Linked DNA regions of Allorhodopirellula heiligendammensis. The protein of the gene in region 1 binds, or shares a complex with, the protein of each later gene. Links are inferred from orthologs where the notes say so. Each region holds a gene or a part of one and is shown on either strand. Other genes may lie near its edges. The genes, in order: Poly21_RS07390 and Poly21_RS10040.

Region 1 (6,413 bases):
ACCGGGGGGAAGTAACCCGCAACTTCATCCATATACAAAATCGCGCGGAGCGAACTGGTGCCGCTCTGTGTTCGCATCCATGCGACAACTTCATTGAGCAGAATGGTGACAAAAAACATGCGTTCTTTCTCGCTCAGATGCGCGATCGAAAGAATCGACATCCTGGGCTTACCCTCGGCGGTATGAAGCAGTTTCTTGATCGACAGCGTTTCACCTTCGAGCCACGAGGAGAACGCCGGCGAGGCGAGCAAGTTATTGAGCATCATCGCGAGTTTACTTCGCTCGCTGGTGGGCATGAATGATTCGAGATCCAGCACACCCACGCGGGTGATGGGGGGCGCGTGAATCAACCCGATCAAATCGCCCACCGAAACAGAGCGTCCCTCTCGCCAGCAGTGGTCGAGAATCGAACTGATCAGAATATGTTCTCGTGATAGCAGCGGGTCTGCTTCGATACCCAACAAAGTCAACAAACCAGATGCGGCGCCGGTAACCCGTTCCCGCATTGCATCGGTGTCGTCGAGCACTTTTGGGGGTGGTGCATCGAAGCTTTTCAACACCGTCAAAGGCAATCCAATGTTGCTGCCGGGGGTATAGATCGCAACATCTACCGCGTCTTTGTATCGGCCCACACGATCTGGAGTTTGCCCCCACGCCGCCAGGCCGTTCTTCCATTTCGTCGCTGTGGCGGTTGCGAACTCATCCAGTGTCATGCCCTTGCGACTGGCCTCCCCGGCCTCCAGCCAAGGCTGAAAATCCGCAGGCTGCATATCGGGAAACGCCAGCATCAGATCGGCAAGATCACCCTTGGGGTCGATGCAAATCGCCGGGATCCCATCGATCGCCGCCTCCTCCAACAACGAGATGCACAACCCCGTTTTGCCGCTGCCCGTCATGCCCACGCACATCGCGTGCGTGCACAGGTCTTTGGCGTCATAGAGCATCAAGTCGTCGAGCAACTTGCCCTCGGCCGTGTCGTAATGGCGTCCCAAGTAGAACGTCGCAAGCTTCTCAAATACATCGGGCGAAGGAGTGGCCATGGCAAAATCAGTCGTCAGAGGCAATGCAAAGAATCATCTTGGCTGATAACATAGCCAATCGACACGCCTTTCGTAGCGGAACTCGTCCTCAGCCAAACTATTTCATGCTCCATCTCCACGATAAAATTCAAGAATCCTGTGCGTACATTCGTCAGCACAGCAGTCTGCCTCCTCGAGCTGGCATTATTCTCGGTACGGGCCTCGGTGGGTTGGTCGGTGACATTGATGTTGAGGCCACGCTGGACTACGCAGATATCCCCAATTTTCTCAGTTCGACTGCCACGGGTCACGCCGGTCGCCTCGTCATCGGCACGCTCGGTGGTGTCCCGATCATGGCGATGGAAGGGCGATTTCACTTCTATGAAGGTTATTCGCTGCAAGACATCACGCTTCCCGTGCGTGTATTCAGGGAGCTTGGCGCGGAGTTGTTGATTGTCAGCAACGCCTGCGGGGGGCTCAACCCGTACTATCAAAACGGGGATATCATGGTTATCGAAGACCAGATCAATCTGATGGGCGGCAATCCGTTGATTGGAATCAATGACGATCGGTTGGGACCGCGGTTCCCCGACATGTGCGAGCCCTACGATCAGGAGTGGATCAAGCGAACAATGAACGTCGCCCACCGCGAGGGACTGTTCCCTCACAAAGGCGTCTTCGTGGCTGTGGCAGGTCCCTGTTTAGAAACCCGCGCAGAATACCGATTTCTCCGTAATGCAGGCGCTGACGTGGTCGGCATGAGCACCGTGCCTGAAACCATTGTCGCGATCCATTGCGGATTGAAGGTTGTGGGCCTCAGCGTAATCACCGACATGTGTTTGCCCGACGCGATCCAACCCGCCAACGTTGCCGAAATCATTGCTACCGCCAATGCCGCTGAACCTCGACTCCGAGCGATCGTCCGTGGCGTCGTCGGCGAACTGAGTAGCAGCGAAGCTCCTGAGCTGTAGGTTTTCGTCGCGGTATGCGTATCCGTCCGATTCACCCCTGTGTTCATTCTGCTAAAATGCTGCCCTGCTCACCGCAGTAGTCACTTCTCAACAAATCGCGAATCACCCGGCTCCCATGAGCGAACCCAACTATACCGAGCGTCAAAGGCATCTTCGCAACATCGTCGTGATGGCATTAGCCGATGGCTCCATTGGCCAGCGTGAAGTCGAATGGGTCGCGGATCGCTGCGTAGCGCTCGGGCTCGGCCAAGACGATTTACAATCCGCCCTCGCCTACGGGCTCGGTGATGACGCCGCCCTTGAACTACCCGCGGATGAAGCCTCGCGCGAGGCGCTCCTTGCTGATTTAATCTCCATGATGGCGGCCGACGGACATCTTGCCGAATCGGAAAAGCGGCTGTTTGCATTGGCCGCCGCCCGCATGAATATTGTCGGTGAGCGTCTTGATCAGATTATCACAGCGGTTGTCAGCGGCAGGGATTCTCGCGGATCCAAAGACAACCCGGCGTGAGCGATGAAGCCCCACGACGTGCGAAGATCCTGATCACCTCCGGTCCCACGCGACAGTATCTTGATCCCGTCCGATATCTGACCAATGCGTCGAGTGGCAGGATGGGTGCCGCCCTTGCTGCCGCCGTGCTGCAGCAGGGCCATGACGTCGTGATCGTGTCCGGCCCCGTCGGCGTTGATTACCCCGCGGGCGCCCAAGTCATCCCCGTCGTTACGACCGACGATATGCTCAACGCCGCCGGCGAGATCTTTCCAGAGTGCGACGGCGCCATTGGTGCTGCGGCTCCCTGTGACTACAAGCCACTCAAGGTTTCCGACCAAAAGTTGTCCAAAACAGGTGAACCACTCGCCTTGGAACTTATTGAGACACCCGATGTCATCGCCGTCCTCGGTCAAGGCAAACGCAGCGACCAATGGGTCGTCGGCTTCGCGCTCGAAACCGATGACCGGCATTTCCGTGCTACCGTCAAACTGCAAAAGAAGTGCTGCGACCTGATGGTCAGCAACGGTCCCGAAGCGATCGATGCGGCCGATAATAACGTTGAGTTGTTGGGCCCAGATGGTCGTATTATTGAAAAGATTTCGGGCAGTAAACAGCATGTTGCCAACCGACTTATCCACCAAATTCACCACCGCCTGATCCTGTCATGCCCGCAACAACCGCAGTGAATCTTCAAACGACTCTGGGCCGGCTCACGCTCCCTAATCCGATCATGGTCGCCTCGGGCACGTTCGGCTACGCGCGCGAGATGCAGTCAATCGTCAACCTGGATCGACTCGGCGGCATCCTGCCCAAGACAATCACTGCGGAACCCCGTATCGGCAACGCTCCTTGGCGCACTGTAGAAACCTCCGCTGGCCTGCTCAATGCAATCGGCCTCGATAATGATGGTGTGGAGGCCTTTATCGAGCACCACCTGCCGTATCTCGCCACCCTCGCTGCTCCGATCGTCGTCAGTGTGGCAGGCCGCACGGTAGAGGATTTCACGCAGCTCGCCACGCGAATCGGCGAATGCGACGGGGTCGCCGCGATTGAACTCAATCTATCTTGTCCCAACGTCAGTGGCGGTGTCGACTTCGGTACCAATGCTGAGTCCTGCCAGCGCGTGGTAGCGTCAGCTCGCGCCGCCACGAAGGTACCCATCCTGGCTAAGCTCACCCCCAACGTCACCAGCATTTCGGATATTGCCCGCGGTGCCGCCGATGGCGGGGCAGATGCGGTCTGCCTCACCAACACAGTCCTTGGGATGGCAGTTGACTGGCGGAAACGGCGCCCCATTCTCGGCAACGGAATGGGCGGTCTGAGCGGTCCGGCGATTAAACCCATTGCTCTCCGCTGTGTCCATCAAGTCCGCCGAGCGGTCCAAATCCCTATCATCGGGATCGGCGGCATCGCCAGTCTCGACGACGTCATGCAATTTCTCATTACGGGCGCATCGGCTGTGCAGATCGGGACGGCTAACTACTACGACCCCACCCTCTCGATGCGTCTTGTCGACGAACTCCCATCAGCGCTCGCCGAACTTGGTGCCACTACCATCGCCGAAATTGTCGGCACACTGGAAACCTAAGACGCGCTGGATCTGGAATCATTGTCCCGCCAAATGTGTTGGCCGACGGCTCTGATACGACCACCACTGCTAAGTCGCTTTGGGTAGCATCATCGCCGCCCGGACGCGATCCCCGGGGCGTTGGTGATGGGATTGGTCACAGTTTGCTCGCCCCGCGTTGGAAAAATACCTTTGAGTGGACACGACGCATCCTGTCCGCGATATCTGCTCTAACGTTCCGTGCCGCATCGTGAAGGTGCGACCTACCACCGCCACGGGGACCAGCGCATTGGATTTCTCCAAGTACCACGGAATTGATGGGGCCGCTGCGAGAGCACGAGATTCAGAGGTGGGGATGCGCAAAGTCATTGCGTCTGCTGTGAAAGCGTTATATCAAAAAAACAGGCCAGACATAGAATATCCGGTGCCTTGCGGCCGCCCATGGGTTGACAGTACATCGCCTGAATGCACTGCTTCGCACCTAGATGCACCATGAGTCGGCATTTAAATTTTCATCACCCTGGGTCACGAAGTGCAAGCGAGAAGTTGGTGGCAAACGATATCGAGACGAAAGCGCAACAAAGAACGATTTGGATCACCGCAAACCGATGGCTAAGCGGCTTGGTTTCAGTCGCTTTTGTCGCGATAGGTTGCGGGCAACTTGCTGCCGCCGAACCTGATGTCGCGCCGCCCGAGCCAACGGTGGCGCAGTGGCATCCACTCAATCCCCCAGTCGCTGACGGCCCGGTGAGTGTACACGCTACTTTCGACCTGCTGAGTATCAGCGGCATTAACGACGAAGCGGAACAGGTTGGGATTTCCGGAGTGCTCACACTCGTGTGGAAGAATGCCAACCAGTCATTCGACCCGGCGCAAGAAGGCATTCGGGAGAAAGTCTTTTCAGGAGATTTTCAGTTTTATGAGGTATACAGTGGCTGGTACCCCCAGGTCACGCTCGCGAACACAGCGGGAGAATACGACACCTCCGCAGTTGTCCTCCGGGTACAACCCGATGGCACCAGCACTCTCAGTCAAGCTATCGATGCGGTTGCGAAGGTGGATCTCAATATGCGGCGGTTCCCCTTCGACCGCCAGCGTTTAGAACTGGTCTTCCGGATATTCGGCTTTGATTCGAGTGTCATTGCGTTCGATGACACGTCGAGCGCTGCGTCCACCAACGGATCGTTTACGAAGGTTCCACAGTGGTCCCTGAGGAAGATACATGCGTCGATGGGAACACTCGATGCCTCAGAGAGCATAGGGGTAGGACCGGCTTCATCATTTGTGGTCGCTATTGATGTCAAACGAGAGCCGCTGTTTATGGTCCGCCTGGTGGTGGTGCCATTGAGCTTGATTGTGATGCTCTCGTGGTCAGTGTTTTGGATGGACCGCTCGTCGGTCGGCGACCGTGTGAACGTTTCATTTGTGGGGATTCTTACTGCGGTGGCGTACCAAATAACGTTGGTGGGAATCGTGCCAAATGTATCGAGCGTGACGATGATGAACGCCTTCCTCAACCTCAGCCTCCTGATCATGTGCGCCACCGTCGTGGTGAGCCTGTACGTGAACACGGTCGACCGGCATGGGCCTATCCGAGGTGATCGCATCGACCGCCGTTGCCGCTGGTTATTCCCACTGAGTTATATTGCGCTCAACGCGGTCATACTGATTTTGGCCTTTTTCTTCTTTTGAGTAGGTCCGCTGAAACAGCTGGACTCGGATTGTTCGTGCTAAGCTACCCTCGAACGCACCCGGCGTTCGCTGCAGGTCACTTCTCGATCAAGCGAGTCGATAGGTCCGTTGTGGGCGTAACATCCGTGGTGAACGCGTCAGGGTTGACGAACATGTAGAGAATCGTGAGCACGGCTGGAAGAAGAATCAGCATCAGGAACCACCCGATGAGCTGGAAGACGTACTTTTCTTCGTCGCAATAGGAGCGTTTCAGTGACTGAGGATCAGCCGGCTCGTCATTCCATGACGGCGTTCGTTCGCTAGCAATTCTCGTCGGTGTAGGGAGATGGCGAGGCAACTCAATGGGCTTGTGTTCGGGGACAATGACTGGGGTCATGGCAATCGCCTCCGGTCTGATTGGACAACGACAACGGCGGATTCCTGTTTACCCGATCCGGTGATCGGCTGGATTCATTGACGCACCGTTGTCTGGATTGTTCTGAAGTAATGCAATCATCGCGCCGGACCTCTATATTGTGTGAATCGCTGGGAAAACCATCGTAGGATGCTACGACGCGTCAACCTGCGTTTCACTAGCGTCAACCTAGATTGACGCCTCGAGCGTCTCCAGTACCCCCTGCGAGATCGACTTCCACGGAGCTAGAATCACGGCATGAACGCACCACCACCGG
Region 2 (6,244 bases), 710 kb from region 1 along the record:
ACCGCACTAGCGACGGGCTGATCCTGCTGACGAATGACGGCGACCTTGCTCAGTCGTTGGCTCATCCGAAGTTCGGTGTTCAGAAAATATATCGAGTGACCGTGGCTGGCGAAGTCCGTCCTGAAACGATGCGGAAGATGCGTGAGGGGATTTACATCGCCGAAGGGCTGGTTCGCGTCGATGGCGCGAAGATTATCAAAGCGAAGAAGAAGGCGACGGATATGGAGATCCGATTGCGAGAGGGCAAGAACCGCGAGATTCGCCGAATATTGGCAAAATTCGGTCACAAGGTGCAAACGTTGCGACGAATCGCGATCGGTCCGCTACGGTTGGGCGATATGCCTGCCGGGGCATACCGCAATTTGACTCGCGCCGAAATTGACAAGCTGCACGCGATTGCGGCCCAGGCCGCTGCTGCTCCACCAGAAAAACCAACCGCCGAACAGGCCGCTGGGCGTGGCGGCACGGACGGACGCGGCCCGGGTGTCGGTAAACCTCGAGACCTGAAACCGGCAGGCAAGAAGGCTGGCAAGGCAAGTACACGCTCGGCGAAGAAGACCGGAGGTGCAGCGGACACTCGAACCGAGAATCGACGGCCGGTGAAATCGACCCGACGCCCCACCAAGCTACCCCAACGCGATAAGAATCGAATTGGCACGATCATTGTCGGTGACGAGGTGATTGCCGAAGTGCCGCAAGAAAAACCAAAGAGCAAGACGAAGCAGCGTTCGGCGAACGTGAAAGGCTCCAGGCAACGCACGGGACGTGGCTTTGGCAAAGCCGAGAAAACGAGCAAATCAACTGGCAAACGCAAAGGAAAGCGATAATCCACGATGGCTACTCTGCATGCAAAACACTACGCCGATGCGATCGAGCACGTAGAGTGCTCGCTGCTGGTCAATCAACAAGTTGCTGAGAACACTTTTTTACTGCGTGTGCATGCACCGGCAATCGCGGCAACGGCGAAGCCCGGTCAATTCGTGATGATCCGTCTGGCGGGTTTGGATGCGCCGCTGATTGGGCGCGCGTTTGCTATCTACGACGTGCATCCGGCTCCGGGCAGTAACGATGCGGGATCCATCGATCTGATCTATCTTCGCAAAGGTGCGTTGACGAGACCGTTGTCCGACGCCCCTGTGGGTACCAAGGTTTCCCTGTGGGGGCCCCTCGGCAATGCATTCCGCAACGACCCTTGCGAGCGGTTGATCATGGCGGTGGGTGGGATCGGCCAAACACCGATGCTGATGGTAGGCCGCGATGCGTTGACCACCGGCTGGGCACGTCACGCGGAGATCATCTATGGTGCTCGGCGAGCCTCCCTTCTGGCGGGAGTCGATGATTTCCGCAGCGCCGGTTTTGACGTGACGACCTGCACTGACGACGGATCCGAGGGGCAACGAGCCCTGGTCCCGGATGTTTTGGCCCAGCGGCTCGACGACTTGCAGCAACAATCGCCTGGTATCAAGATCCGCGTGCTAACCTGTGGCCCCGAGATCATGATGCAAAAAGTGGCGGAGGTCGGCGCTGCTCGCGATGTGGACGTTCAGGTATCGATGGAGACCCCCATGGCATGCGGAATCGGCATCTGTTTTTCCTGCGTGGCTAAGGTAATCCAAGCGGACGGCCAGTGGGACTATAAACGAACATGCGTCGATGGCCCAATCTTTGATGCAGAGCAGTTGCACTGGAGCTAAAGTAGAGGGCACTCGAGCGGCGTTGAGTACGTGTACTGACTGAGCGTTAACGAAACGAGGGCTGAACGTTCGGACCTTTCCGAGTGCCACGCGTCCGCAGGCCGGAAAGAGTGAGTCCTCTCCTGCCATCTATCCAGAGAATGTCGATGAACACACAAACCGATCAGCCATGGGTGGCACAGGATGCCGTTGTGATGAAAAGCCATCCGGCCGAGCCAAAATCGCAGAGCTATCCGAGCCAGCTACCTGCGTGGGTTCCGGACCTGTCGATCGTCATTCCCGCCATGAATGAAGAGGAATCGCTAGGCACGTTGCACGAGCGATTGCTCGACGTCTGCAAACGGGCCAAGCAGCGTGTCGAGATCATTTTTATTGACGACGGCTCAACCGATTCCACATGGCTGCGGATGCAGTCTCTCGCGGCCCAACACGCGGGAACGAAAGCGATTCGGTTGCGAAGAAATTTTGGCAAGGCGGCTGCCCTGAGCGCAGGATTCTCGATCGCGCGCGGCAATGTCGTGGTCACGATGGACGCGGACTTGCAAGATGATCCGGAGGAAATCCCTCGCTTTCTACAGTCGCTCGATGAAAATTCCCTGGACGTCGTAAGCGGTTGGAAACGCGTTCGCCATGATCCCTGGCACAAGGTGTTTCCCAGTCGGGTATTCAACGCCATGGTTAGCGGGCTGACCGGAGTTCGATTGCACGACCATAACTGCGGCTTCAAAGCGTACCGGCATGACGTGCTTGGCGAAGTCGATTTGTATGGAGAGCGGCACCGGTTCATTCCCGTCCTCGCCGCGGCGCGGGGGTGGAGGGTGGGTGAGATCGAAGTGCTGCACCATCCCCGCGTGCACGGTCAATCCAAGTATGGTTTGTCCCGGCTGGGGAAAGGCTTTCTCGATCTGATGAGCATCTATCTACTGACCGGCTATGCACGGCGTCCCCTGCACTTGATTGGATCGGCGGGACTGCTGTGTTTTGCCGCCGGGTCCATTGGCATGATCTACTTGAGCATTATGTGGGTGCTGACTCGTCTCGGTGACGGTGAGGCGTTGCATCTGCATGCCACGGCAGTATTTTACTACTGCATTCTGGCGGTACTGCTGGGGGCACAGTGTGTCTTGGCGGGATTGATCGCAGAGCTGATCGTGTCCGTTTCGGCGGCCCGTGATCGTTCATTGCAATCAATGCAAGGCGGGCGGTTGCCTGCGGGCGTCGATACGCCGACGGCGAGTTTTTCGCGACCATCTGTTCTGTACAGCGTGTCAGAGCTGGCGGGCTTTGACGCGGCCGACGGGCCCTCTGGCGATGACCATGCAACCGCAGGCACACGTTAATGCAGAAACACGAGAAACCGCGAAGCCAGCGATTGGAAATGCATGGAATTCTGATCGTGATAGCGCTCACTTTGGTAGCTGGCCGGATTGCCACTGTGATCAACCCGGAGGGTGATGCTGCATTTTTGAGTGCCAATGACCGCAGTCGCTGGGTGAGCGTTGCGGCGTTAGTGGAGAAGCACACTTTTGAAATTGATGAGTTGATCTCGATTCGAACCGCGCGAGGTCATTACTTGTGGAACACGATCGACAAGGTGCGTCATATCGGATCCGATGGCCGATTGCACTACTACAGTAGCAAGCCAACGCTGCTCACAACGATGGTCGCCGGCGTGTATTGGGGGGTGCACAAGGTCACCGGGCTCAAGCTGACCGAGCATCCGATTTACATGACACGGCTACTGCTGCTATTGATCAATTTGCCGCTGCTAGCCCTGTTCCTTGTCACGATGACGCTTAGCATTGAATTGTCGAGCGCTGCTGATTTCGCAAAACGCATCGCCGTCATTTGCAGTTGCTTCGCGACCATGCTGACGCCGTTCGCGATCTCACTGAACAATCACTTGTTCGCTGCTGCGGCTACCTCATTAACGCTCTATCTATATCTTCGTGCCACTGAGAAAATTTTTGATTCTTTCGCGGGTTTGACCTACCGACCAACATTCCTGCCCTGGGCCGTCGCGGGTGCATCGGCTGCCTTCGCGGTCGCATGTGAGCTACCCGCACTCTCGATGTTCGTCCTGTGGGCGGTGCTCTTCGGACTCCTCGCACGACGCAGCATCGTCGGATTCTCGCTAGGCGCCGCAGTGGTGGCCATCGGTATTTTTGGCACGAATTACTGGGCACACGATACGTGGAAGACCCCGTACGCTCACCGCAACGACGGTGCGGTGATCGACCAGTTTTCGTGGTCAGGCCCCAGTCCTGGGGACGGCCAACACGAAACGAACACATCTTTGGAGCGTGAACTTCGCCAGCTGAACTCAATCGCCGACGCCGAGTCAATATCAATGCGTCGTCTGGGTGCAGGTCAGAGCAACGGCGAGGGCGGTTTCGAAGTGATCGCTGAGTTTGATGGTGAAAAGCAATCCGTTCAGCGACAGTGGAAGGTTCGCAGGGAGACCAATGAGCCGAAGGGGAACTGGGAGCTCGTTGAATGGGACGATTGGTACGACTACCCCGGGAGCTACTGGCGAACGGGTCAGCGTGCGGGCGTGGATCGTGGTGAGCCAAGCCGCGTCGCTTACGCGTTCCAGGCAAGCCTGGGGTACTACGGACTCTTCTCGTTGACGCCAATTTGGCTGCTGGTACCGGCCGGACTCTGGCAACGAATCACCAGCGGGCCACGCGATCGACGGTATCTAGCAGCTGCGATCTTGCTGTCCAGCCTGGTTTGCTTTGCATTTTATGTTGCCCGCCCCGAGATTGACCGTAACTACGGGGGAGTTAGCGTTTGTTTTCGCTGGATGCTGTGGTTCACCCCCCTATGGGTCTACGCAATCGTCACGAAAATCGACCGGTGCGGTGAAACGGGACGAGGCCGCCTGCTGATCGTCGGACTCATGGCAGCCAGTATTTTTTCTGTCGCAACGAGCCTGGATTCGCCCTGGCAGAATCCCTGGCTGTATCGGTTTGCGTCGTTTTTGCACTGGATAAGCTAGCAGTCCGGCAGCTAGTATTCCTTACATCCCGGCAGGACATTCATCCGGTCGATATCTGAAACAGTTGCTCTCACGGATGAGACGCCTGCGTTGACGACACAGGACTCCCATGCACGCCCAGTCACCGGCCGCAAACGTCTGCAAACGTTGTTGGTATTGGTATTGGTATGCCTGACGATCGTGATTGTCGTCCGCACTCTTGGGCCGCAAACCATTGGGGAGCAAGCACGACGTATTTTTGAAAAGCAGCTCGCCGACCATTACCAGGAATGGGACGTCTCGGTAGGCCGTGGTGTCTATCGCCCCGGCGTGGGATTGCAATTTGATGACATCCGACTTTCGCCACGAGTTTCACCAGACCAAGCAGCGCGTAGCGGCAAGAGCCGTGCTGCGGCAATCGGCGAGTCCCTGATTAAAAAATGGAGTAGCCGGCCCGCGGTGGAGATCAAGCGGATTACCGCGTTCGCCGAAATAGACGTCCAGAAACTGCTCGATCAGCGCAATCCAGTGGAGACGCGTCGAATTGTCATTGAGGGTGTCGCCGCCGACGTGCGACTGCAGTCCGATGGCAAGCTATCACTGGCCGGTTTGTGGCCGCCACCTCGACTCGGTCCAGTTTGCCCGCGCATCGAGCTTAGGGAAGTTCGGGTGAACCTATCTGTGGCCCCCAAAGCGGACGCCCCGATGCCAGGTGCGATCAATTTGCCTCTCCCGGCTGATGCGCGTTCGAACGACCAAGATCAGACTCTCACGTTCCATTGGTCTGAAGTGGCGATCGACACGACCGATGAGATCCTTGGAATTTGCGATGGGAGCCGAAAAATTGCCATTCGTGGCGATAGCGACTTGTATCGCCGTTGCGACTTAGAAATCTTGCAGACGTTGCAGCACGGCGAGCTCATTCAGACGCGCCTCAAGTCACGCATCTCAGACCTGCGTCTGACCGATGGACTGTTAGCACACGTTGAAACATGGCTGCCGCAACGCCTGCCCGTAGACGCTCAGTTCAGCGTCGCAGGCGATTTGAATGTGCAGTTTCAGCTGGGCACGATGCCTGATGGTGACCATCCCTCGAATCCGAACTCGCTCCAGTACGATGTCGACTATGTGGTGCGGGACGGCGGTTACGCGGACAAGCGTTTACCAGACCGCTTTGAACAACTTCGCGGTCGCGTGCACCTGACGGAGCAAAAGCTCGAACTGCTCCCCACCGAGGCACGGTTTGGAGATGCGACCTGTCATGTTGAGGCGTCGAGTGACCTCGATATCGCTATTGCAAATTCAGATTCGGTGACCTCAAGCTATTTAGAGCGACTACAGGAACGGTCTGACTTCGTGTCACTTCCGCTAGGCGACTCGCGCCTGATCGCGAAGCTGACGAACTGTAAATTTAGAATCTCCGCGAAAGAATTGCAGCTCAATGAAGGACTCAGACGTTCGCTGCCCGCGAAAAGCTGCGAGCTATTTGATCGTTTTCGGCCTGCTGGTCGAATCGACCTCACGGCCGAACAGTTCCACAGCAACCCTTTGAACGACGAGCCTTGGGAGC

The links.
Region 2: the proteins of Poly21_RS07390 (region 1) and Poly21_RS10040 are in contact, whole or in part, in a crystal structure (PDB 5UE9), measured with the Lactococcus lactis proteins. The link is inferred for Allorhodopirellula heiligendammensis from one-to-one orthologs. Residues at the interface, in WP_025017116.1 of Lactococcus lactis: Gly25, Phe27, Phe29, Glu32, Tyr33, Lys35, Tyr36, Lys48, Phe56, Thr60, Pro61, Arg62, Val63, Ala64, Glu65, Thr66, Ala67, Ser68, Gly69, Met70, Ile74, Gln77, Pro223, Glu251, Phe274, Ala275, Pro277, Phe278; in WP_023189152.1 of Lactococcus lactis: Leu4, Gln5, Ala47, Ser48, Met49, Leu50, Leu51, Arg52, Arg53, Met95, Leu98, Arg223, Met224, Ala225, Cys226, Ile228, Gly229, Ala230, Cys231, Tyr232, Ala233, Val235, Glu236, His237, Asn243, His244, Ala245, Lys247, Glu250.

Annotation. Positions count from the first base shown.
Region 1 is NZ_SJPU01000001.1:1,939,604-1,946,016, reverse strand. What follows is about bases 2,178-5,109. They hold Poly21_RS07390 (dihydroorotate dehydrogenase), read left to right. Parts: upstream 2,178-3,147; coding sequence 3,148-4,071; downstream 4,072-5,109. Other genes in these bases: Poly21_RS07385 (ligand-gated ion channel), read left to right, coding at 4,600-5,109; Poly21_RS07395 (phosphopantothenoylcysteine decarboxylase domain-containing protein), read left to right, coding at 2,531-3,169; Poly21_RS07400 (tellurite resistance TerB family protein), read left to right, coding at 2,178-2,501. Outside these bases: Poly21_RS07410 (ATP-binding protein), read right to left, coding at 1-1,040; Poly21_RS07405 (purine-nucleoside phosphorylase), read left to right, coding at 1,145-1,990; more of Poly21_RS07400, read left to right, coding at 2,106-2,177; more of Poly21_RS07385, read left to right, coding at 5,110-5,742; Poly21_RS07380 (hypothetical protein), read right to left, coding at 5,819-6,118; Poly21_RS07375 (PAS domain-containing sensor histidine kinase), read left to right, coding at 6,395-6,413.
Region 2 is NZ_SJPU01000001.1:2,644,810-2,651,053, reverse strand. The notes cover bases 1-2,763. They hold Poly21_RS10040 (dihydroorotate dehydrogenase electron transfer subunit), read left to right. Parts: upstream 1-833; coding sequence 834-1,694; downstream 1,695-2,763. Other genes in these bases: Poly21_RS10035 (glycosyltransferase family 2 protein), read left to right, coding at 1,979-2,763; Poly21_RS10045 (pseudouridine synthase), read left to right, coding at 1-827. Also shown: more of Poly21_RS10035, read left to right, coding at 2,764-3,034; Poly21_RS10030 (hypothetical protein), read left to right, coding at 3,034-4,695; Poly21_RS10025 (hypothetical protein), read left to right, coding at 4,786-6,244.